DNA from 4 places in the Providencia sp. PROV_01 genome. Region 3 is predicted to be linked to each of the others. Evidence: predicted binding sites of a transcription regulator. Region 3 holds the regulator's gene; each other region holds the start of a gene.
What was found. The regulator PurR, encoded in region 3, represses purine synthesis genes. The targets are predictions, from matches to a motif close to CANGCAAACGTTTGCNTG.

Region 1 (6,249 bases), 1.0 Mb from region 3:
GTATTACCGGAATGACGGTAACTGAAGTGAAAGGCTTTGGACGTCAAAAAGGGCATACTGAGCTTTACCGTGGTGCAGAGTATATGGTTGATTTTTTACCTAAGGTTAAAATTGAAATTGTTGTCCCTGATGACATTGTTGAAAACTGTGTCGAAACCATTATGCAAACGGCCCAAACGGGCAAAATTGGCGATGGGAAGATCTTTGTTTATGATGTAGCTCGAGTGATCCGTATTCGGACTGGTGAGCAAGATGAAGAAGCGATTTAATAAATTACGTTATGTGAAAAAGCGGTAACGGAAAATACACAGGAATGGGATTAGAATTGCGTATTTATTATGCGAGTCCGTTACCGCTAAATTTAGAAAAATGGCAAACACTTAACCATTTAAACCATTTTCTTCAGTTAATATGTTTCAGAGAATGCTCTTCTAAACAGAAGAGCATTTTTTATCCATTAATTGAGGGGTAATACTTTATGTGGTCCAAAACATTCATAGTGAATAGCATCGGCATCGACACCCATTGCAATTAGCTGTTTGCCTACGTGCTGCATAAAACCAACAGGGCCACAGAAATAGAATTGCATGTTCGGTTGCTCAATCCATTCACGTACCAATTCTAAATTCATTAAACCTTCATATTGGTAATCAAACCCGAGACGATCTTCCTCTCTTGGTTGATTAAACCAAATCGCAGATTGGCTGGTTTGTTGTTTTGCTAATAGTTGTTGAATTTCGTGCCTAAAGGCATGAACAGCACCATTTTCAGCGGCATGGAACCAATTAACTTGAGCATTGTGACCTTGTTCTGTTAGATGATTTAACATACTCAGCATTGGGGTTAAACCAACGCCTGCAGAGATCAAGGTAACAGGTGTCTGGCCATCAACATCAATGAAGAAATCACCACAGGGTGGGGCGAGTAGTACATGGTCACCTTCATTTAATTGTTGATGTAAGAAATTAGAAACTGAGCCTTGTTCTTCACGTTTTACTGCAATACGGTAGCTACGGCCATTAGGCGCAGTCGTCAGTGAGTATTGGCGGATTTCTTGGTTTTCAAATCCCTGGTTGTTGACATAAATAGTGATATATTGGCCTGGGCGGTAATCCGCGACAGGTTTCCCATCGACAGGTACGAATTCAAAACTGGTGATCACATCACTTTGGGGCTGTTTTTGTTTCAATTTAAATTCACGTAAACCTTCCCAGCCCCCAATTTTATCTGCATTCTCTTGGTAAATTACTGCTTCACGACCAATAAAGATATCAGCTAAGACCCCGTAAGCTCTTCCCCAAGCATCAAGTACTTCTTGGCCTGGGCTAAGTAGTTCATCGATAGCCGCCAGTAAATTTTCCCCAACAATAGGGTAATGCTCAGGTTTGATATTTAAACTAACGTGTTTTTGGGCAATTTTTTCAACCGCTGAAATCAGTGCTTCAGGGGTTTCAATATTTACCGCATAAGCACAAATAGCGTTGAATAGAGCTTCACGTTGGTCGCCATTCATTTGGTGAGTCATGTTAAAAATATCTTTTAGTTCAGGGTGTTGTTTAAACATCCGATCATAAAAATGTGCGGTTAGTTTTGGCCCTGTTTCAGCAATGGCAGGAATGGTGGATTTAACAATGGCGATGGTTTGGCTATCTAGCATACAGGTGCTCCTGAATTATTTTCATGTTCTCATCGTAGTGATCGTAAGGCGTCAGTTTTTAGTTTTGTACAAACATATCCTTTTGCATCATTGGGATAAGTATATTTCATCCCAATAAATCACTCTTTTTTGAGAGACATAAAGTTTATTTATAAACATGTATTTTAAATACAACTTATAATATTTAAGGTTTTATGTAAAGACTCAAACTGGGAAAATATGTCGGAATTAAGCACACAATGAGAAGGGGCTAGCAAATCTGGATGTTTCTACGTTAAAAATTAAAATTTAAGCTATTTTATAGTGGAGCCTTCAGAAGCAAATGAAGTGAAAAAAATTAATGCAATCGTTTGCGTATATTTTTTCTTTAGGGCTATCTCAAGAGAGAAAAAGAGTTTACACTGTGTGTCATTGCGATGAATCGATTTTCAACCTATTGAATTGCTGAGGCAGGAGAAGCGAATGTTAAAGCGTGAAATGAATATTGCTGACTACGATCCAAAATTATGGGAAGCAATGGAGCAAGAAGTACAACGTCAAGAAGAACACATTGAATTAATTGCTTCTGAAAACTATACCAGTCCACGAGTCATGCAGGCTCAAGGTTCTCAGCTAACCAATAAATATGCAGAAGGCTACCCAGGCAAACGCTACTATGGCGGTTGTGAGTATGTTGATGTGGTAGAACAATTAGCGATTGACCGTGCGAAAGAACTATTTGGTGCTGACTATGCGAACGTGCAACCACACTCAGGTTCACAAGCTAACGCTGCTGTTTACATGGCGTTATTACAGCCAGGTGATACTGTTCTGGGGATGAATCTGGCACATGGTGGTCACTTAACTCACGGCTCACCAGTTAACTTCTCAGGTAAACTGTACAACATCGTGCCTTATGGCATCGATGAAAGCGGTAAAATTGACTACGATGATATCAAAGCGCAAGCTGAAAAACATAAACCAAAAATGATTATCGGTGGTTTTTCTGCGTATTCAGGTGTGGTTGATTGGGCAAAAATGCGTGAAATCGCAGATGGCATTGGTGCTTATTTGTTCGTGGATATGGCTCACGTAGCAGGTTTGATTGCTGCTGGTGTTTATCCAAACCCAGTGCCTCACGCACATGTTGTGACGACAACAACACATAAAACTTTAGCAGGCCCACGTGGTGGATTAATTTTAGCTAAAGGTGGTGACGAAGAGTTATACAAAAAAATCAACTCAGCCGTATTCCCAGGTTCTCAAGGTGGCCCTTTAATGCATGTGATTGCAGGTAAAGCGGTTGCATTGAAAGAAGCGATGGAACCAGAATTCAAAGTTTACCAACAACAAGTGGCTAAAAATGCCAAAGCAATGGTCGACGTTTTCCAAAAACGTGGCTATAAAGTCGTATCTGGTGGAACGGAAAACCATTTGTTCTTAGTGGATTTAGTAGACAAAGATATCACAGGTAAAGATGCAGATGCTGCACTGGGCCGTGCGAATATCACAGTTAACAAAAACAGTGTACCTAACGATCCTAAGAGCCCATTCGTAACGTCTGGTGTACGTATCGGTTCTCCTGCAATTACACGCCGCGGCTTTAAAGAAGCAGAAGCGAGTGAGCTAGCGGGCTGGATGTGTGATATCCTAGACAACCTCAATGACGAAGCGACCATTGAGAGCGTAAAACAAAAAGTATTAGCAATTTGCAAGAAATACCCAGTTTACGCATAATTTAAACGACAATTCGTGATTAAAACCCGCTTCTACATGCATGTATGAGCGGGTTTTTTGCATTGAAAAAACGGAGGGATGATGGTCATTCCATCAACGCGTTGGCTAGCCATTGATTATTTTACCTACTTTTTTGCCTACAGTATTTTCTTACCATTTTGGTCAGTTTGGCTACAAGGTGAGGGAATTGATGCAGAAATGATTGGTGTTTTGTTAGGGGTAGGGTTAGCAGCCCGTTTCCTTGGCGCGATGTTCATTACTCCTTTAGTTAAAGAGCCCTCGAAACTGATTACGGCACTACGTTTACTTGCAGGGCTTTCACTCATTTTCTCTGTTGGTTTTGCTTTGGGTTCTCATTGGGCATGGCTGCTATTTGTAATGATAGGCTTTAACTTATTTTTTGCGCCAATGGTTCCGTTAGGAGATTCACTGGCAGGAACATGGCAAAAACAATTTACCTTTGACTATGGCAAAATTCGCGTCTGGGGGTCGATAGCTTTTATTATTGGCTCCTCATTGATGGGGTATTTAGCAGGTGTTTGGGGTAATAAAGCCATCATGGTAGCGTTGATAGTAAGCTGTTTAGCATTATTACTAGGCGCAATGATGAAACCGGCAATTATGCCAATGGGAGCGGCGAAAATTGAAGGTGGCAATAAAGTCACTTTTAAACAGTTGATTGCTGATAAAAACGTCGTTAGGTTTTTAATTTGTGTGACCTTATTACAAGGGGCCCATGCAGCTTATTATGGTTTTGCTTCCCTATTTTGGAAAGAGGCGGGTTATTCAGATTTAGTGATCGGTAATTTATGGTCGCTGGGGGTGGTTGCTGAAGTCATTGTATTTATGTTAAGTCACCGTTTGTTCCGGCGTTGGAGTGCGCGTAATTTACTGCTGTTATCCGCATTTTGTGGAATTATCCGCTGGGGGCTGATGGGGGCGTTTACTGCATTACCTGTGTTAATTGTAGTGCAAATTCTTCACAGTGGGACTTTTACGATTTGTCATCTAGCGGCAATGCGCTTTATCAGCGCAAGAAAAGAAAATGAAATTATCCCATTACAAGGTGTTTACTCTGCCCTCGCAACCGGTGGTGGGTTAGCCGTCCTGACTATTATTGTGGGGTATATTTATGAGCGAGTGCCTGCTCATCATGGTATAGTTTTCTATTTAATGGCGCTTCTTGCTATTCCTGCCGTGTTTATCCGCCCTAAAGTTGTAGCTCAATCCTAGTATTTATCAACCAAGCTATAAAAGGGGCTAAACCTATTTTTATAGCTTGGTTTGGTACTGAATTTGTTTCCCTGTATCGTCAATATAAATCATTGTTATATTTTCTCCGTGATTAATGACGGCGGTTGAAGGGAAGATTTGTGATGAAAATGGCGCAACCATCGAACTTTTTGTAATAGAACGGCTTTCATTATTAGCTAGATAGATATTGGCAATACTTAAAAAATAAGGGGTTGGGTTGTTGACGATAATGCCATCTTTAGCTAAATGGAATTTAATGTTATTGATTAAATCATCTGGTTTATTTATAAGCGCAATTGGTCGATAAAAAACTTTAATCCGTGTTTGAATGGCGAACTGCAGCATATTTGCACTATTTATTTGTTTTGGCTTTGGCGCAATGTCTAATACATTTAAATAAAATACAGACTCTTTATTCGTAGGGAGTTTGTCGCCAATAAAGCGTATTTGTAATTGAGCTCCGTCATTTGCCGCGATTTTAGTAACGGGGGGGGTCACAATAAATGGCGCGTTCGTCGTTTCTGGTGTTGAATCGAGGTTACCTTCATCCACCCAACTTTGAGTCAATGTGGCTTGTTCACTGTAATTAGTCAGTTGAATCCCGACGGCCTTTTTATCGCTAGGAAAAATAATTCGTGTTCCTTGTAAAACAAGGCTCGCACATGCTTGGACGCTAAAAAATAGTAACGTAGCAAACCCTGTGATTTTAATTATTCCGTCCATAATATTTTCCTTTCTAATTGTATGACATCACCACGGTTGCAGTACTTGAGACTTGTCCTTGAGTGACACTACTTGGGTTGTATGCATGGTAATAAGCACCTAAGTTTACTGAAAAAGAAGGGGAAATCAGATTTCCTTTAAGGACAGTAAAAATATTTGTCGCGCCATTTTTAGCTGCTACGCTATCCGAAAGTACTAACGGTGTATTGAGATTGCTTGCGCTAACTAATCGGAAACCAACGCCTTTAGCACCTTGGCTAATGGTATTATTCAAGGTTGTTTTATCATTTGAGAGTAAATTACTACTGGATAAAAAAATAGATACATCACGAGAAGCATTACCGCCTGCTAAAAAGTCTTGGCAGGTAAAGTTAAGCGTGAATGGCGTGTAGCCTGCTCTGGTTACAGTTTTCACCGCATTGATACTTACTGGGGGTAGCGCAACGACTAAACCTTGGTTAACAAAATTACAGGTGGTGAGAATGGGATTATAAGTTAAGGTCATTGGTTGTAAGTAGATGTCATCGGCACTGGTTGGCCATTGTAGCGTTAACAGAAAAGTGACTAATTTGACTACAATATCTAATAACCACTGTAGAATTCCCAAGCTGGATGCATCAGAGGCGAGTACAATAGGGGTAACTGTGGCGGTACTTCCTGATACTTCGACATAGTTGGTTCCGGGTTTGGCTGTGAGCAAATTAAATTGAACGGTAAAATTTGTATCGAGCTCACTACCTTGATGTATACCTTCCGTAAGGCCGACAACTCTATCTTTTTCTAATGCAGTGACTGTAATTGAGACAAACTGCTTTCCACCATTAAAACCAATAGTGGCTGTTCTGCCTTGGAAGGGGGATGCAATACCGATAGAGTTAGGAAAAAGCAATCCTCTTGCA
Region 2 (6,249 bases), 1.2 Mb from region 3:
TAGCATGGCAAATGCAAACTCGCTGTCATCAAGTGCTTCAAATGTGGTATCAAAAAGTTCTCGCAGTGGCTGTGCAACAGTTTGAGGGAAAGCTAAACCATCGTTAGCAAGGTCATGGACTAACGTTTGCCAGCTATGGTCACGGCCCCCACCACAGATCAACCCGGTTATTAGACCATGGATTTCCGCAGCAGTAAGTGCGATTGAGTGCTGTTGCAGGAGTTTGTCCAGTGATTCATAGTTTGGTAAAGATTTTTGTATAGACATCTGAATTCGTCATGTTAGCTTATGATTCGTGATATGCTACCATCAAGGATAGCCGCTAGACCAGTATGCTTTTGTCTTATCTATTAATTGCGCCAAATATGATGTATTTACGGCGAGTATTATTCAGTATGGAGGTATCATGTCCGCACAACCTGTCGACATCCAGATTTTCGGGCGCTCAATGCGAGTCAACTGCCCATCAGAACAAAAAGAAGCCCTTCTTGAGTCGGCTAAAGAATTAGAACAACGCTTGCAAAATCTGAAAGATAGAAGCGGTGTCACCAATATGGAACAGCTTATTTTTATCGTAGCATTGAACGTCTGTCACGAATTAGCACAAGAAAAGACAAAAACGCGTGATTATGCTTATAATATGGAAGAGAAAATAAAAATGTTGCAGCACACAATCGAACAAGCGTTGCACGATCAGGTGAAAATTACTGAGAGGCAGGTATTGCCCCTAGAGTAAATCTGCTTATTAATCAGACACTAGTAGAAAAAAATATACAAAATTAAGGTTGCATTTTAAATCTAGTTTCGTACAATGAAATCACTGAGTAACGATAAGTTCTCAAACCAAATTTCTCTGAGATGCGCGTGAGTGGGCGAGTCCCCTGAGCCGATATTTCAACTAAATAGAATGTGGTTATGGCGCTGGTGAGCATGCCTGATTCGCTCAGGAAGCCTAAAGGTTGCTAAACTGCGTTCACCTTGAACCAAGGGTTCAAGGGTTACAGCCTACAACGGCATCTTGGAGACCCTCAATTAAGTTTCTGCTTATTTTTCATTTGTTTTCTACATAACCGTTCATCTTACGATATACTCTAAGTAATATAATTACTGGATTAACTGTTTTTATCGTATTTATAACAGGTTATCACATGCAAGATTCTCTCTCGACACAACGCCAGCTGGTACGTCAAACTATCCGTCAGGCACGCCGCCAACTAAGCCTTGAACAACAACAAAGTGCCGCTGAGCAAGTCATGCATAACGCATTACACCACCCGAAAATTGTACAAGCCAATAATATTGCTCTGTTTCTTTCTTTTGATGGGGAAATTAACACAAAGCCGCTTATTCATGCACTTTGGGCTCAAGGTAAGCAAGTGTACCTTCCTGTTTTACATCCTTTTAGTCGTCACCATTTGCTGTTTCTTCACTATCGTCCAGATAGCCAACTTGTTAAAAACCGATTTCATATTGATGAGCCACCACTTGATGTCAGAGATGTGCTACCACTCGAAAAACTGGATATCATGCTTATCCCATTAGTGGCATTTGATACTCAAGGGCAACGGTTAGGTATGGGAGGTGGGTTCTATGATAGAACTCTAGCAAATTGGCAACAAACCGGTTTTTATCCAATTGGCCTTGCCCATAATTGCCAGCAAGTCGAAAAGCTCCCTATCGCACACTGGGATATTCCCTTACCCGAAATTATTACGCCGCAAAAAATATGGCGCTGGTCATAAATACCCGCGCCATTATTTCACTCAATTTTTAGCGTAGTTTAGAATAATAAACGCGCACGAATGGTGCCTGGCAAGTCTTTTAATTTCTGAAGCGCTTCATCTGTTTGGTTTGGCGTTTGCATTAATACGTCAATAACCACATAACCTACATTACCTGATGTACGTAAATACTGGCCGACAACGTTAATATTATTTTCCGTGAATACTTGGTTAATACTATTCAGAATACCTGGACGGTTTTCATGAATATGCAAGAAACGGTTTGTATCTTCAGTATGCACTGGCAGAGAAACTTCAGGGAAATTAACCGCAGATAAGGTTGAACCATTATCTGAGTATTTCGCCAACTTACTTGCCACTTCTAGTCCAATATTTTCTTGAGCTTCTTCTGTAGACCCCCCAATGTGCGGCGTTAAAATCACATTGTCGAACTTAATCAATTCAGAGATAAATGGGTCATTAGGGTCATTATTTGCAGCAGGCTCGCTTGGGAAGACATCCACCGCTGCACCGGATAAATGCTTGCTTTCTAACGCTTCAGCCAGTGAAGGAATATCAACCACCGTTCCGCGTGATGCGTTAATGAAAATAGAGCCGGGTTTCATACGGTCAAATTGTTCTTTAGCAAACATATTTTTCGTACTTGGTGTTTCAGGTACATGTAAGCTCACAACATCGCTCATATTCAGCAGTTCAGTTAAAGAACGAACTTGTGTTGCGTTACCTAAAGGTAGTTTGTTTTCAATATCATAAAAGAAAACATTCATACCGATACCTTCAGCTAAGATCCCTAACTGAGTACCAATGTGACCATATCCAACAATACCAAGGCGCTTACCACGCGCTTCAAAACAGCCTTTAGCTTGTTTTTCCCAAATACCGCGGTGTGCTTGCATATTGGCTTCAGGAATGCGACGCAGTAAAAGTAATAACTGGCCTAATACCATTTCTGCAACAGAACGTGTATTCGAAAATGGTGCGTTAAAAACAGGAATACCGCGCTTTGCAGCGGCATCTAAATCAACTTGATTGGTGCCGATACAAAAGCAACCTACTGCAACGAGTTTTTCTGCTGCAGCGAAAATTTCTTCAGTAAGATGAGTACGGGAACGGATACCTACAAAACGTGCATCTTTAATCGCTTCTTTTAATTCTTCGTCGGATAACGCACTTTTGTGATATTCAATATTGGTGTAGCCCGCGGCTTTTAAGTTATCAACCGCACTTTGGTGCACACCTTCTAGCAGTAAAAATTTAATTTTGTCTTTTTGCAAAGATACCTTAACCATTTCCCTACCCTATCGTGAACGTACTTAAGATTTATAACAGATGAACATATGTGTTTGCCTAACATAGCTCAAGAGAGATGACATCTATCTACCTTGAGCTATGAGCGTATACCAACATAGCAAAAAATAGCGCAGTAGCAATACAACCGTTTGCTTAATGGGTACTAAAAAGCGCGAAGAAAAAGAAGTTAAATGGTAGAAAATCAGGGGCGGTAACACAAAATAAGGATTTTTCCTGCACAATGCCTATTTGTGTGAGATATATCACCAAAATAGCTCGATATAAAAAAAATAAAATAAATTTCAAATTGATGATATTTATAAAACTGGTTAATTAATTTAGCGTTTATCAGCTCATAAACTAATTGCAAAATATTAGTAAAACAAAAAAGCCAGTGAGTATAATGCCACTGGCTTATTAGAATAATTGAATACGATAGAGATTATAACTTGATGGTTTTAACGCCTTCGTTTGCAGTTCCCATCAAAACGACGTCTGCGCCACGATTCGCGAACAACCCAACAGTCACGACACCCGCAATTCCGTTAATGGTATTTTCGAGTGCCACAGGGTCAACGATATTTAAATTATGGACATCTAAAATGACATTGCCGTTATCTGTAATTACATTTTGACGGTACTCTGGTGTACCACCCAGTTTAACCAATTCACGTGCCACATAGCTACGTGCCATTGGGATCACTTCAACAGGCAGTGGGAATTTACCCAACACATCAACTAGCTTAGATTGGTCAACGATACAGACAAAGGTTTTTGCAATTGCAGAAACAATTTTTTCACGTGTTAATGCGGCACCACCTCCTTTGATCATATTCATGTGGTGGTCAACCTCATCAGCACCATCAACATAAACATCTAATGAATCTACTTCATTACAATCAAATACCGTAATACCCAATGATTTTAATTTTTGAGTTGATGCTTCTGAACTTGATACTGCGCCTTCTATTTGACCTTTCATTGTTGCTAATGCATCAATGAAGTGTGAAGCCGTTGAACCCGTTCCAACACCAACGATAGTGCCCGGTTTTACGTAATCAAGTGCTGCCCAACCTACCGCTTTTTTTAATTCGTCCTGAGTCATGCTCATGCCTTTTAAGATTTAATTGAGTCGTGATTAAGGTTATTAATAACTAGTATATACCGGACACCCAATAAGTTGCAGCCTTGTTCGTTGTATTTGTGTCATGGTTATTGGGATTTACGCCACAACAATAATATTTTTAAGTGTTGCGTGTAAAAATATGGCATAGTGCTTGGTAGAATAACAACAAGGAGATCTTTTTGATGAAGCGCCCTGACTATCGCGCATTACAAGCACTGGATGCCGTTATCCGTGAACGCGGCTTTGAGCGCGCAGCTCAAAAGCTCTGCATCACGCAATCTGCTGTTTCACAACGCATAAAGCAGTTAGAAAATCTGTTTGGGCAGCCATTACTTGTGCGTACCGTTCCGCCACACCCAACTGAACAAGGGCAAAAATTACTAGCACTGCTTCATCAAGTCGAATTATTAGAAGAGCAATGGTTAGGTGATGAAAATAGTGGCTCCACCCCGTTGTTACTTTCACTTGCCGTCAACGCCGACAGCTTGGCAACTTGGTTTCTTCCAGCCCTAAACCCTGTATTAGGCAATAGCCCTATTCGGTTAAATATTCAGGTTGAAGATGAAACACGAACCCAAGAACGTTTAAGACGCGGTGAAGTGGTAGGCGCTATCAGTATTCAACCTCAAGCCTTACCTGGTTGCTTAGTCGATAAACTTGGCGCACTGGACTATATTTTTGTCGCATCACCCGGCTTTGCGGCAAAATATTTTCCCGATGGCGTTACTCGCTCTTCGTTATTAAAAGCACCTGCGGTTGCTTTCGACCATTTAGATGATATGCACCAAGCCTTTGTTCAACAAAACTTTGGCTTGTCGCCGGGTAGTGTCCCATGCCATATCGTGAACTCCTCGGAGGCCTTTGTGCAGTTAGCGAAACAAGGTTCGACCTGCTGTATGATCCCACATTTGCAGATAGCCAGTGAATTGGCGAATGGTGAATTGGTTGATTTAACTCCAGGGTTATGCCAACGACGCATGCTTTACTGGCACCGCTTCGCACCTGAAAGCCGCACAATGAAAAATGTGACTGACGCCCTATTAAAAACTGGGCGCCAGATGTTAAAACAAGAAGATGAACCAACAGCAAAAAGCTAGCGTTTTAATTCAAATACCACATCGACTTGGTCATTAAAATCAATACTCTGTTGTTCATAGGTTTCATCAATCTTGAGGTCTTGAGCAACAGAGGCTTTCATTGCCCCGCCGTAATTTCTTGCAGCGATTGGATATGGCACCGCCGCTGGCGCATTATAGTTAATGCTATACACTGGGCCTAACTGAACATTAAAGCCTTTCGCTAAGATATTGGCTTGTTCCGTCGCATTTTTAATCGCTTGAGACCGTGCTTCATCACGATACTGCTGCGGGTTAGCCACACCAAACTGTACTGAATTTATTTCATTGAGACCCGCAGCTAAAGCGCCGTCTAACAAGACATTAAGTTGGTCTAATTTCTTCACTTTCACTTCAACAGAACGTGTTGCCGTGTAGCCTTCGATAGTTGATTTTTGTTTCACACTGCTATAATCATATTTAGGCTGAGTTCGGACATTTGCTGCGTTAATATCTTGTTTTTCAATACCATTTTTCTTAAGAAACTCAAAATACTCTGCAACTCGCTTATCGACCCCAGCTTTTGCCGCTGCCGCATCTTTTGCAGTAACTTCCACCAAAATATTCAGCGTCGCCATGTCTGGAGCCGCCTTCACGATTGCGTTACCCGAAGTAGTAATGTGTGGACCATTCGGTAACGGGTCAGCCAATGATATGGTCGGAACCGTAGCACCTGCTACCATCGCAGCTAAAACTAAAGATTTTAATTTCACAGAACCTCCCAAGACAATTATTTATCGCTAAAAAAGGGATAATTAGTAATAAACTATCCCTGAGCTCAATTTAACAGTAACACATGGAACAAAAAGTACAGTCAGAATAATGAGAAATTGAACGTTATTGCTTGTCTGTTGAAGATATATTGTTATTGAGAAAGAAAACCGAGCCCTTTAAGCCCCTGTATAGCGAGTTGAAATGCAATAAACCACATCACGCTACCGACAAAAACATTAATAATGCGCTGTGAACGCGGTTT
Region 3 (6,249 bases):
TTTTGATTTAACCTATACTAATTTTTAATAAATAAAATTTCATTGAAATATAAACCAAGAAATAAATAGCTTATCATTAATTCCAGTTGAATTAATTCACATTAGGAATAAAACATTTGTTTTATTCCTAATGAAATTTAAGAAGCTGGGGATTAAAAGAGTCGTTGTTGCTTATCGATGATTTTTTCTTGATCTGGTTTTTTATTTAATATTCTTAAATAGCGTTGGCGACATAAACGAAGTACATTTCGTTTTTCAGTATCCGAGAATTTTAGCCAATTAAAGCGTTCATCACGAGTGCGGTAACAACCTCGACAATAACCTTGCTCATTACTTTGACAAATACCACGGCAAGGGCTGGGGATCTCAAAAAATTCAAGTTGTTCGGCCATAAGTTTCCCCTTCAAAAGAAAAAATCACATTAAATCTGTGATATACTCCTAAAAATGAGTATTACCATTATTTGTTCAAAAAACAAACTGTAATCATTGTATTTATTAATTTAAGCACGTTATATTAATAGGTAAATCGATTCAGGCTGATTCTAAGAGGTTTAAAATGCGCTTACTCCATACTATGTTACGTGTTACTGATATGCAGCGTTCTATTGATTTTTACACAAAAGTGTTAGGCATGCGCTTATTAAGAACGAGTGAAAACACAGAGTATAAATACTCTCTCGCGTTTGTTGGTTACAGCGATGAAAGTGAAGGCGCCGTCATAGAGTTGACCTATAACTGGGGTGTTGACCAATACGATATGGGTAATGCATATGGTCATATCGCTCTAGGCGTCGATGATGTTGCAAAAACGTGCGATGATATCCGTAACGCAGGTGGAAACGTCACACGTGAAGCGGGCCCTGTTAAGGGCGGAACCACTGTGATTGCATTTGTGGAAGATCCTGATGGTTATAAAATTGAACTGATCGAAAATAAAAGCGCAAGTAAAGGCTTAGGCCATTAATTCGCGATATGATTTAGAAGTTTAGGTACCTAACTTAGCACCTAAACTTCTATCACCGTTTACCTGCAAATTTTTACTGGTTTTGACATAATGTCATCCAACTAGAAAACTAAAATCGAAAGTCCTAATGTCTGAAAAAAACAATCCAAACGCCCTAGTGAACCGCTTTAGGGGATACTATCCTGTCGTTATTGATGTTGAAACTGGTGGGTTTAATGCAAAAACTGACGGCCTGTTAGAAATTGCTGCCATCACCTTAAAAATGGATAAAGACGGCTGGCTCTCCATGGATGAAACATTGCATTTTCATGTAGAACCTTTTGAAGGGGCGAATCTTGAACCGTCCGCTCTTGCCTTCACCGGAATTGATCCAACAAACCCTCTACGCGGTGCTGTTAGCGAATATGACGCCCTTCATGCGATATTTAAAGTCATTCGCAAAGGAATGAAAAACACAGATTGTAATCGCGCAATTATTGTCGCTCATAATGCTAATTTTGATCACAGCTTTGTCATGAATGCGGCCGAGCGAGCAGGTTTAAAACGTAATCCTTTCCATCCATTTGCGACCTTCGATACTGCAGCACTGAGTGGCCTTGTATTTGGTCAAACAATTCTGGCAAAAGCTTGTGTTTCTGCGGGTATCCCATTCGATGGTAAACAAGCTCATGGCGCACTGTATGATACGAATCGCACGGCTTTGCTATTTTGTGAAATCGTTAATAAGTGGAAAAAATTGGGTGGTTGGCCAATTATTGAAGACAGTCAATAATCTTTTAGTAAATCACCATGACAGAAAAAACCGTATTTGATGTAAAGCAAAAATGCCTTCGTCAAATACGGTTTTTACGTCTTTTATTTGTGGCTTAATTTAGTCTGCGCTAGCTTCATCTGCTGGACGATATTTATCCGCAGTTTCTTTGATTAGAGACTGGAGCTCACCACGCTGGAACATTTCCATGATGATATCACAGCCACCGACCAGCTCACCATCCACCCATAATTGTGGAAAAGTCGGCCAGTTTGCGTATTTTGGCAATTCAGCGCGAATATCTGGGTTTTGTAAGATATCAACATAAGCAAAACGCTCACCACAAGAAGACAGAGCTTGTACTGCTTGAGCAGAAAAACCACAGCTCGGAAGTTTAGGAGAGCCTTTCATATATAATAAAATTGGGTTTTCTTTAATTTGGCGCTCAATTCTTTCAATAGTTGTCATTTTTAACTTCCTTAAAACAAAGATGCAGGTTTGCAGTCAGCCGGTAACTGAGAGTCTACCGCAACTTAACAGAATACATTGACTGATATAATAAGAAACTGAATTGTTTCATACAATATGCCAGTTTTATAGGGGCATTACTATAGCATTCCAAAAAGCAAAAAGGCATCTTTTCTATCTTCTCTTTACCTAAGTCAAACAAGCAGCTATTTCTAGTTAAAAATGCATATTTGATATATTCAGGTCATCCATTCGCAATATCCATATGATTTCTATGTGTAACTCCCCTATTTATTTGTTAACATCTGTGTAACGTTATTACCTTTACCTTTGTAAGGTTTAACGTGTTATCATTAATATATTAAATATCATATCGCCGATAGGCGAAACTCTAATGATAAGCAGTAACCGACTATTTCGCTCATTTTAAGAGCAAACACCCTAAGTTTTTTGATATAAAAGCAATCAAGGAGTACGCAATGTCATTTGAACTACCCGCTTTACCGTATGCAAAAGATGCTTTAGAACCTTATATCTCAGCTGAAACCTTAGAATATCACTATGGTAAGCACCATAACACGTACGTTGTTAACTTAAATAACCTAATCAAAGGCACTGACTTTGAAGGAAAATCTTTAGAAGAAATTATCAAAACTTCTGAAGCCGGAGTTTTTAACAACGCAGCACAAGTTTGGAATCACACTTTCTATTGGAATTGCTTAGCGCCAAATGCAGGTGGTGAACCAACAGGTAAAGTAGCTGATGCAATCAATAAATCATTCGGTTCTTTCGCTGAATTTAAAGCTCAATTTACTGATGCAGCAACCAAAAATTTTGGTGCAGGTTGGACATGGCTGGTGAAAAAAGCAGATGGTAGCCTTGCTATAGTGAATACATCTAACGCTGCAACACCTATTTCTGGTGATGATAAGCCCGTGTTAACTGTTGATATTTGGGAGCACGCTTACTATATCGATTACCGTAACGCTCGCCCTAAATATTTAGAAAACTTCTGGGCACTGGTTAACTGGAAATTTGTGGAAGAAAATTTAGCATAACAATTTCTGCTTGTTGCTAAGTTTAGATACAGCAAGGGCGAGATATACTCGCCCTTTTAAATTCACCCTACTCAAGGCTGAAATAAAATCAGAAAATATGCGCAGCAAGAAAGATAATTAATGCTAATGAGCCCAGCGCAGCAAGCAATCCATATTTAACATCTGTATCCATGAGTTCCTCTCATTCTAATGTAATTGAATTAATAAATAACCATGAAATAATAAAGGTTATTAAGTATACATATCCAAAAAAGTAAAACTAGTGTCTATATCACATGTTATAACATCAATTATTTCTTTCGTTTTTGCGCTAGATCAGACAAAATCGACAACAAATCGCTAAATTATTGCCAGCAAAGGATCAATGCATCAATATGCAGGTAATTTTTTAACAAGAATTCTTATAGAGACCGGTTATTGGTCAGGAGTTTTTTTCCCCCATGGCAACGATTAAAGATGTGGCGAAGCGCGCTGGCGTATCTACCACAACCGTATCCCATGTTATTAATAAAACGCGCTTTGTAGCTGATGACACTAAGGCTGCGGTTTGGGCTGCAATTAAAGAGCTCAATTATTCGCCAAGTGCGGTTGCCCGTAGTTTAAAAGTTAACCACACAAAGTCGATTGGGTTGTTAGCAACTTCCAGTGAAGCGCCTTACTTCGCTGAGGTGATCGAATCTGTTGAAAATAGCTGTTATGAAAAAGGCTATACGCTGATTCTTTGTAATTCTCATAACAATTTGGGAAAACAAAAAGCGTATTTACAGATGCTAGCACAAAAGCGCGTTGATGGCTTACTTGTGATGTGTTCCGAGTACCCTGATACCTTAATTGGTATGCTAGAAGATTACCGCAATATCCCAATGGTAGTCATGGACTGGGGAACTTCTCGTGGCGATTTTACAGATAGCATTATTGATAACTCGTTCCATGGTGGATACCTAGCAGGTCGCTATTTAATTGACCGTGGGCATCGCGATATTGGAGTGATCCCTGGTTCACTTGAAAGAAATACAGGTATTGGACGTTTAACTGGCTTCAAAAAAGCAATGGAAGAGGCCAAAATTACACTAAAAGAAGAATGGATAGTTCAGGGGGATTTCGAACCTGAGTCTGGCTATAAAGCAATGACGCAAATTTTAAGCCATAAACAGCGCCCTACCGCTGTATTTTGTGGTGGTGATATCATGGCAATGGGAGCAATTTGTGCCGCTGATGAAATGGGATTACGTGTTCCACAAGATATTTCAATCATTGGCTATGATAATGTGCGAAATGCGCGCTATTTTACACCGGCATTGACCACAATCCACCAACCCAAAGAGCGTTTAGGGCAAATGGCCTTCACAATGCTGCTCGATCGTATCGTCAATAAGCGCGAAGATGCTCAAACAATCGAAGTCCACCCTCGCCTTGTAGAACGTCGTTCTGTTGCAGATGGTCCATTTATCGATTACCGCCGATAGTACGAATAACTAGGTTGAAAGCCACTCTGCGTTAAGCGTTTCGTTATCGCCAAGGTAATCTAACAACCAGCTGAGCGCTGGTGATGTATTATTTTCCACCCAAGTTAAACAGCAAGGACTGGGTGGAAAAGGCTGCGCTAATGATAGTTCAACTAATTGGCCGTTTTCACAAAGCGGAGCCGCTCGATGCTCAGGTACCATCCCAACACATAACCCATTAACTAAACAAGCTAAGCCATTTTCCCAGTAAGGCACAACAAGCCGACGCTGGTTATCAAGAGCCCAAGTATCACGTTTGGGTAGGTTACGTGAAGTATCTTCAAGGCACAAACTAGGGTACTCTCTCATTTGATCATCGGTCAGTTTTTCACCTATTCTGGCTAATGGGTGCTCTGGGCTTGCAACACACATCCACGACATAAAACCCATATCACGGAAACTATACCTTTCACCAATTGGAGATGCTCGAGTCGCACCAATCGCAACATCTACACGCCCATCAGCAAGTGCATCCCACACCCCATTAAACACCTCTGGATGAATAAAGAGTTCGATATCAGGAAAATGACGATAAAAATCAAGAATTAGCTGTTCTGTCCGCTGTGGTTTGACAATACAATCAACGGCAATACTAAATTGACCACGCCAACCATTCGCAACTTGCTGACACTGGTGACGAGTATCTGTCATTTTTTTGATAACAGAACGGCTCTCCTTAATAAATATCGCCCCAGCTTCCGTTAGCACAACATCACGATGTCGACGCTCAAACAGAGGAACCGCAAGCCATTCTTCAACTTGCTTAACGGTATAGCTGATTGCAGAAGGTACACGGTGCAATTCTTCAGCAGCACCACTAAAGCTTCCAGTTCGAGCAACTGCATCAATCACTTCGAGTGCATGCGCAGACCACATAACTTCTCCTTTCAAAAATTTTGATAACAAGATCCAAATATTACCGTTTCACAACCTAAAAAAATAGCCTATACAATGGCGTCATCATTAACATTTTTTTAAATATCAGATAAGTAATAATTATGTCGAATACTGTGAAAAAAAACGCCCCTGGATTTATGGTGTACCTTGCAGGACTTAGCATGCTGGGGTTTTTAGCCATTGATATGTATTTACCTGCATTTGGTGCTATGCAAGACACCCTGCATACATCCGAAGGCGCGATCAGTGCTTCTCTCAGTATCTTTTTAGCTGGTTTTGCCTTCGCTCAGCTATTATGGGGGCCATTATCAGACAAACTTGGCCGTAAGCCTGTTCTCATTGTGGGCTTAACTATTTTCATTTTAAGTAGCTTAGCTATTTATTGGGTGGAAACCGCAACACAGCTATTAACACTACGTTTTTTACAGGCGGTTGGAGTCTGCTCCGCGGCTGTTTTGTGGCAAGCACTAGTTATCGACCGCTATGATGAAGCAAATACCCAAAAAGTTTTTGCTTCTATTATGCCGCTAGTCGCGCTATCCCCTGCTTTAGCGCCATTATTAGGTGCATGGGTTCTTGAGCACCAAACATGGGAAGCAATTTT
Region 4 (6,249 bases), 2.3 Mb from region 3:
CCCCGAATGTTGCTTTGAGTGAACTTGAAAAAGGACACCACCCAGCTCAAAAACGGTTAATCCTCGAAGAGCTACTCGCTCACCATCTCAGCATGCTAGCCATCCGTGCAGGCAACGAACGCCTATATGCTGAACCTTTAGTGACAAGTGGTCAGTTAAAATCTCAGTTACTCGCGCAATTACCGTTTTCACCAACAAATGCACAAAACCGTGTTGTTGGCGAAATTGAAGCAGACCTCGCTAAAGACGCCCCTATGATGCGCTTGATTCAAGGGGATGTGGGATCAGGGAAAACTCTCGTTGCAGCCTTAGCAGCCGTTTGTGCCATCGAGAATGGCAAACAAGTGGCTTTGATGGCTCCTACCGAAATTCTTGCAGAGCAACATGCCAATACGTTCAAACAATGGTTAGAACCTTTAGACATTAAAGTCGGTTGGCTCGCAGGTAAACAAAAGGGTAAGGCACGTCAGGCACAGCAAGATGCTATCGCAAATGGAGAAGTTGCGATGATAGTGGGAACACACGCTATTTTCCAAGAGCAAGTGAGCTTTAAAGCTCTGGGGCTTGTTATAATTGATGAGCAACATCGCTTTGGCGTTCATCAGAGGCTCGCTCTGCGTGAAAAAGGTGAACAACAAGGGTATCACCCTCATCAATTGATCATGACCGCTACGCCAATCCCACGTACATTGGCGATGACAGCTTATGCAGACCTAGATACCTCCGTTATCGATGAACTTCCTCCAGGTCGAACGCCTGTCACCACTGTCGCCATACCAGACACTCGCCGTAACGATATTATTGAACGCGTTCGTCAAGCCTGTATTGAAGAAGGCCGCCAAGCCTATTGGGTCTGTACGCTCATTGAAGACTCGGAATTATTAGAAGCACAAGCGGCTCAAGTGACCTGCGAAGAGCTCACACTGGCATTACCTGAATTGAAAGTAGGGTTAGTTCATGGTCGGATGAAACCTGCTGAAAAACAAAGTATTATGGCAGCCTTTAAAAGAAATGAAATTCAGCTGCTTGTCGCTACAACGGTCATTGAAGTCGGCGTTGATGTCCCTAATGCAAGTTTAATGATTATAGATAACCCTGAGCGCCTTGGCTTAGCTCAGTTGCACCAACTAAGAGGGCGAGTCGGCCGAGGAGCTATCGCATCTCACTGCGTATTACTGTACAAAACCCCGCTAACCCATACCGCGAAACAAAGACTACAAGTGTTGCGAGACAGCAATGACGGCTTTGTTATCGCACAAAAAGATCTCGAAATTCGTGGGCCTGGGGAATTATTGGGTACTAGGCAAACAGGAAATGCAGAATTTAAAGTTGCTGATTTATTACGTGACCAATATATGTTGCCAGAAGTGCAACGCCTTGCACGCCATATTCAACAAAATTACCCCGAGAATGCGCAACAGCTTATTGAGCGTTGGTTACCTGAGCGAGAACAATACAGTCACGCTTAAATCTTATATCTTCTTTTTATCCGTTCCTTAAAATGAAAATTGCCGTGAATATTTTCACGGCAATACCTGCTTTACTTGATTTATTATTAAATAAAAACTACCCAGCAATCGTTGGGAATATTGGCAACATTAAATACAATTTAATGACTATCGCATTAACAATATCAATAAAGAAAGCCCCAACCATTGGTACCACAAGGAACGCAAGATGGGATGGACCCAACCTATCCGTTACTGCTTGCATATTCGCAATTGCTGTTGGTGTAGCCCCAAGACCAAAGCCACAGTGACCAGCGGCTAAAATAGCAGCATCATAGTTCTTGCCCATCACACGGAAAGTGACAAAAATAGCGTATCCCGCCATCACACAGGCTTGTACTGCAAGAATGACAATCATTGGAATTGCTAATGACGCCAATTCCCATAACTTCAAGCTCATCAAAGCCATCGCTAAGAATAACGATAGGCTGACGTTCCCCATAACAGAAACTGCGCGGTCAAACACGCGATAGAAGCCAAGGATAGAAAGGCTGTTACTTAAAATCACCCCAACAAATAATACACACACAAATTTAGGTAACGCGAACACCGTGTCAGCGAGCTGACCTGCAATAAAGCTCCCCACCAATAGGCAAATAGCGATCAATGCAATAGTTTCAATTAAAACCATTGAAGTGATCATGCGGCCGGATTGTGGCTTTTCAAATGCAGTTGGAACGTCTTTATCATCTTCAGCCGTTCCAGGCGTTGGGATATTACGCGTTAGAAAACGTGCAACAGGTCCACCGATTAAACCACCAAGAACTAACCCAAATGTAGCACAAGCCATTGCAACTTCTGTTGCACTTTGGAAACCATAATTTTCAGTGAAAATTTTCCCCCATGCCGCACCAGTTCCATGACCACCGGATAAGGTAATTGAGCCAGCTAACAGCCCCATGAGAGGGTCTAATCCCAATAATTCAGCAAGAGCAATCCCTACTGTATTTTGGACAAGTAATAAACCGACAACTACAAAAATGAAGATAAACAATGCCTTACCGCCAGCCTTCAAGCTTGCAAGGTTGGCATTAAGACCAATTGTGGCAAAAAATGCCAGCATCATAGGTTCTTGCAGTGATAAGTCAAAAGAAAGGCTCCAGTCAAATAATTGTTTAAGCAATAAAAGACTAAAAGCAACTAACAACCCACCCGCAACGGGTTCAGGGATTGTATATTTTTCAAGAAAAGGGACTGATTTGACCAGTTTACGCCCAAGCAATAATACTAAGGTAGCTGCTACCAGTGTACCGTAGACATCGAGATGATACATTCACGTACCTCGTCTGTTGTTAAAATTATCAAAAACTAGTAAGACGTTAATTTCTTCCTTAAAACGCCAAAAGCAGGTTATAGGATTAGAAAAAAAAACTGTTATAAATACAAGTTAAAAGATATAAAAATGTGACAGCCTTATTTAACATTGATCAATATTTTTTACGCGCAAACGATTGCTTTTTAAATTCCTCGCATTACAATGCGTTTTTTGTTGGCGAGAAATGAAGGCAATGAATACTGCGACGTCTGAAAAACAAACTACTGAAGCGACCACACAAACGCAAAGCGAACTCATCTACAAATTAGAAGACCGCCCACCGCTGCCGCAAGCCTTGTTTGCTGCCGGGCAACACCTTCTTGCGATGTTTGTCGCAGTTATTACCCCTGCAATGCTGATTTGCCAAGCTTTGGGGCTACCAGCCCACGACACTCAGCGCATCATCAGTATGTCTTTATTTGCCTCCGGTATTGCCTCTTTAATTCAAATTCGCGCGTGGGGCCCTATTGGCTCAGGCCTGCTTTCGATTCAAGGAACCAGTTTTAACTTTGTTGCACCTTTAATTATGGGAGGTGTTGCACTCAAGCAAGGTGGTGCTGATATCCCATCCATGATGGCAGCTTTGTTTGGTACTTTACTCGTCGCCGCACTCACTGAAGTCATTCTTTCACGCTTCTTACATTTAGCACGTCGCGTTATCACACCATTGGTCTCTGGCGTGGTCGTGATGATTATTGGATTGTCCTTAATTCAAGTGGGATTAACGTCCATTGGTGGTGGCTATGGTGCTATTAGTGACAATACTTTTGGTTCCCCTGATTACTTGATTTTAGCGGGGATTGTATTAGCCGTTATTATCCTCTTGAATCGCCAGAAAAATCCTTACTTGCGCGTTGCTTCTCTCGTCATCGCGATGGCGGTTGGCTACCTTGCCGCTTGGTGGATGGATATGTTGCCAAATGCGCAACCCGTGGAAGCCAATCAGCCAATTATTACTGTCCCTGAGCCTTTTTATTATGGCTTATCATTCGACTGGAACCTGTTGATCCCATTAATTCTTATTTTTATGGTGACTTCCTTAGAAACGATAGGTGATATTACCGCCACTTCTGACGTATCAGAACAACCTGTTCGTGGCCCTTTATACATGAAACGAATTAAAGGTGGCGTACTCGCCAATGGTTTGAATTCAATGGTTTCTGCGGTATTTAATACTTTCCCTAACTCTTGCTTTGGGCAGAACAACGGTGTTATCCAATTAACTGGGGTGGCAAGCCGCTATGTCGGCTACATTGTCGCTTTAATGTTGGTGTTATTAGGGTTGTTCCCTGCCGTTGCAGGCTTCGTGCAGCAAATTCCCGAACCTGTGCTGGGCGGAGCAACCATTGTGATGTTTGGTACCATCGCCGCTTCAGGTGTAAGGATAGTCTCTCGCGAGCCACTCAATCGCCGTGCAATTATGATTATCGCCCTTTCTCTCGCAGTGGGTATGGGCGTTTCACAACAACCTTTGATTTTACAATTCGCACCTGACTGGCTAAAAACATTATTTTCTTCGGGGATTGCTGCGGGTGGTTTAACTGCAATTGTTCTGAATTTAGTCTTCCCTCTCGAAAAATAATCTTTCATTCTAGCCGCCAGTGTTGAACATTCTGGCGGTTTTTCTGTATGCTATCCTTAAATTGTCGCTATATTAGACGGTTTCTTTTTGTGTCTATTCGTCCACAAACCAAAGGAGCAGTAAACTGTGAAATGGTTAATCAAATTTACTACCTATGCACTTTTGTTACTGCTGCTATTGTTTATTTTTACTTATATCGGGCTACAAACCCGTTGGGGTGCATCCTACTCCAGTCAATTTTTAAGTAAATTTACCGACTACGATATTGATGTAGGAATTATGGGACATGAGTTTTCTAACCCCGGTGAATTCATTTTCCAAGATGTTAAATTAACGTCTAAAAACAGCGATCTCTCTTTAGATTCACGACAAGTCGTAATTGATATTAATTGGCGAAACCTATTTAGCGGTACGGCTATCAAACGTTTAGTTATCACTCAAGGAACATTATCGACAACCGTCTTACCAAATACGGTGCTGTTCCCTATTTCTGCAAATATTTTGCAATTTGAAAATAGCCAAATTACGCTTAAAAAAGACAACGATACTGTGCAAGTCACTGGCTTCACGGGAGGAATTACCCCTTGGAAACCAGCCGAAAAATCCCCTTTTGGTTACGGTGATTTTCGATTTACCTCTAACCAATTAAAATTCAATGGCCTTTCCTTCAAGAATGTTGCCATTACTGGTAAATTGCAGCAGCAAGGAACAGAAATAAGCCAAGCAAGTGCCTACTTAAATAATGGCTATATTGCGGGTGCTGGGAAGGTACTTAGCGATGGCTCTATCATGGTTGACTCCCTCACCATGAATAAAGTCGGCTGGGAAAATAATGTTGATTTCGATTCACTATTTGATGCAATAACGAGTGAAAAATCGCTGCAGGTCAAACAGGTAGAATTAACCAACGTTGATATCCAAGGAAGGGATTGGGCACTTTCTGGCTTAAATACCGAAATTGACCAACTCAGCTTCTTAAGAGGAAGCTGGACTAATCCCAAAGGCAATATTAGCTTTAATGTCGACCAATTCGTCGTAAAAGACCAGCAACTGAGTACCTTAATTGGTGAGCTAAGTATCAATGGCGACAGCCTTAATATCAATAAGTTATCGGGTTACTATAATAAAGGTGTCTTTAATCTCAGTGGGTCTTGGCAACGTAATGATCAAATACTAACCATTGACGAAGGTAAACTCGCGGGTATCTTATATACCTTACCTGAAAATTGGTTGTCCTTCTTCGCAGAACCAACCCCAACGTGGTTATCTGGTTTAAACATCAAAAAGTTCACCCTTTCTCAATCACTTTTGATGAATATCCAGGCACAATTTCCTTTCGAATTGACCGCTCTAAGCGGCAATATCGAAAATGTCGATTTGATTAAACAAAAACAGTGGGGAATTTGGAGCGGTAAAGCGACATTTACTGCAGATAGCGGCACAATCAACCAAGTTCTCGTACGCCGGCCATTTATTGAAGTACGTCAAAGTGGTAAATCCTCAGCGGCGGTGAGCTTAACGGTCAGTACCGATAAAGGCATCAGTAAAATTGGCTTGCTGGTAAAGCAAGAACCGAAAAAAGTTCCCTTTTTACTGAGAGCATCAGGTTCTAATATTGACCTCGTTGATTTAAATCAATGGGGTTGGGCAGGCTTCCCCGCTCAAGTCATCGGTGACTTTGATGCAACATTACAAGGTGATTTGCTCGCCCCATCAGTGGAAAAAAGTTTGAATGGGGAATTGATGGCCATACCATTGCAAGGTAAACGTCTATTCCGTACTGTTGTGAACGGGGTTGTCACCTCTTCAGTAGAGTCCGAAACCGATTTACAGACTACTGAGCC

Region 1: a site for PurR is predicted at 1,997-2,014, ahead of glyA (serine hydroxymethyltransferase). Genes of this name have one in related genera too.
Region 2: a site for PurR is predicted at 3,171-3,188, ahead of serA (phosphoglycerate dehydrogenase). Genes of this name have one in related genera too.
Region 4: a site for PurR is predicted at 2,949-2,966, ahead of gltS (sodium/glutamate symporter). Genes of this name have one in related genera too.

What each region holds. Positions count from the first base shown of each region.
Region 1 covers NZ_JBRFKD010000002.1:1,926,234-1,932,482, forward strand. Annotated here, with positions in the region: gene glnB (nitrogen regulatory protein P-II) at 1-269, shown strand, start outside; gene hmpA (NO-inducible flavohemoprotein) at 458-1,657, opposite strand; gene glyA (serine hydroxymethyltransferase) at 2,120-3,373, shown strand; gene ACU696_RS09325 (3-phenylpropionate MFS transporter) at 3,455-4,606, shown strand; gene ACU696_RS09330 (fimbrial biogenesis chaperone) at 4,646-5,350, opposite strand; gene ACU696_RS09335 (fimbrial protein) at 5,364-6,249, opposite strand, start outside.
Region 2 covers NZ_JBRFKD010000002.1:1,763,852-1,770,100, reverse strand. Annotated here, with positions in the region: gene ACU696_RS08580 (YecA/YgfB family protein) at 1-267, opposite strand, end outside; gene zapA (cell division protein ZapA) at 407-736, shown strand; RNA gene ssrS (6S RNA) at 848-1,029, shown strand; gene ACU696_RS08565 (5-formyltetrahydrofolate cyclo-ligase) at 1,149-1,742, shown strand; gene serA (phosphoglycerate dehydrogenase) at 1,781-3,031, opposite strand; gene rpiA (ribose-5-phosphate isomerase RpiA) at 3,475-4,137, opposite strand; gene ACU696_RS08550 (LysR family transcriptional regulator ArgP) at 4,341-5,255, shown strand; gene ACU696_RS08545 (oxidative stress defense protein) at 5,252-5,986, opposite strand; gene argO (arginine exporter ArgO) at 6,139-6,249, opposite strand, start outside.
Region 3 covers NZ_JBRFKD010000002.1:2,942,475-2,948,723, forward strand. Annotated here, with positions in the region: gene ACU696_RS14285 (DUF1289 domain-containing protein) at 153-392, opposite strand; gene gloA (lactoylglutathione lyase) at 559-966, shown strand; gene rnt (ribonuclease T) at 1,094-1,738, shown strand; gene ACU696_RS14300 (Grx4 family monothiol glutaredoxin) at 1,838-2,185, opposite strand; gene sodB (superoxide dismutase [Fe]) at 2,665-3,243, shown strand; gene purR (HTH-type transcriptional repressor PurR) at 3,684-4,709, shown strand; gene punR (DNA-binding transcriptional activator PunR) at 4,719-5,624, opposite strand; gene punC (purine nucleoside transporter PunC) at 5,747-6,249, shown strand, end outside.
Region 4 covers NZ_JBRFKD010000002.1:644,106-650,354, reverse strand. Annotated here, with positions in the region: gene recG (ATP-dependent DNA helicase RecG) at 1-1,469, shown strand, start outside; gene gltS (sodium/glutamate symporter) at 1,567-2,781, opposite strand; gene ACU696_RS03735 (uracil-xanthine permease family protein) at 3,017-4,405, shown strand; gene ACU696_RS03730 (AsmA family protein) at 4,532-6,249, shown strand, end outside.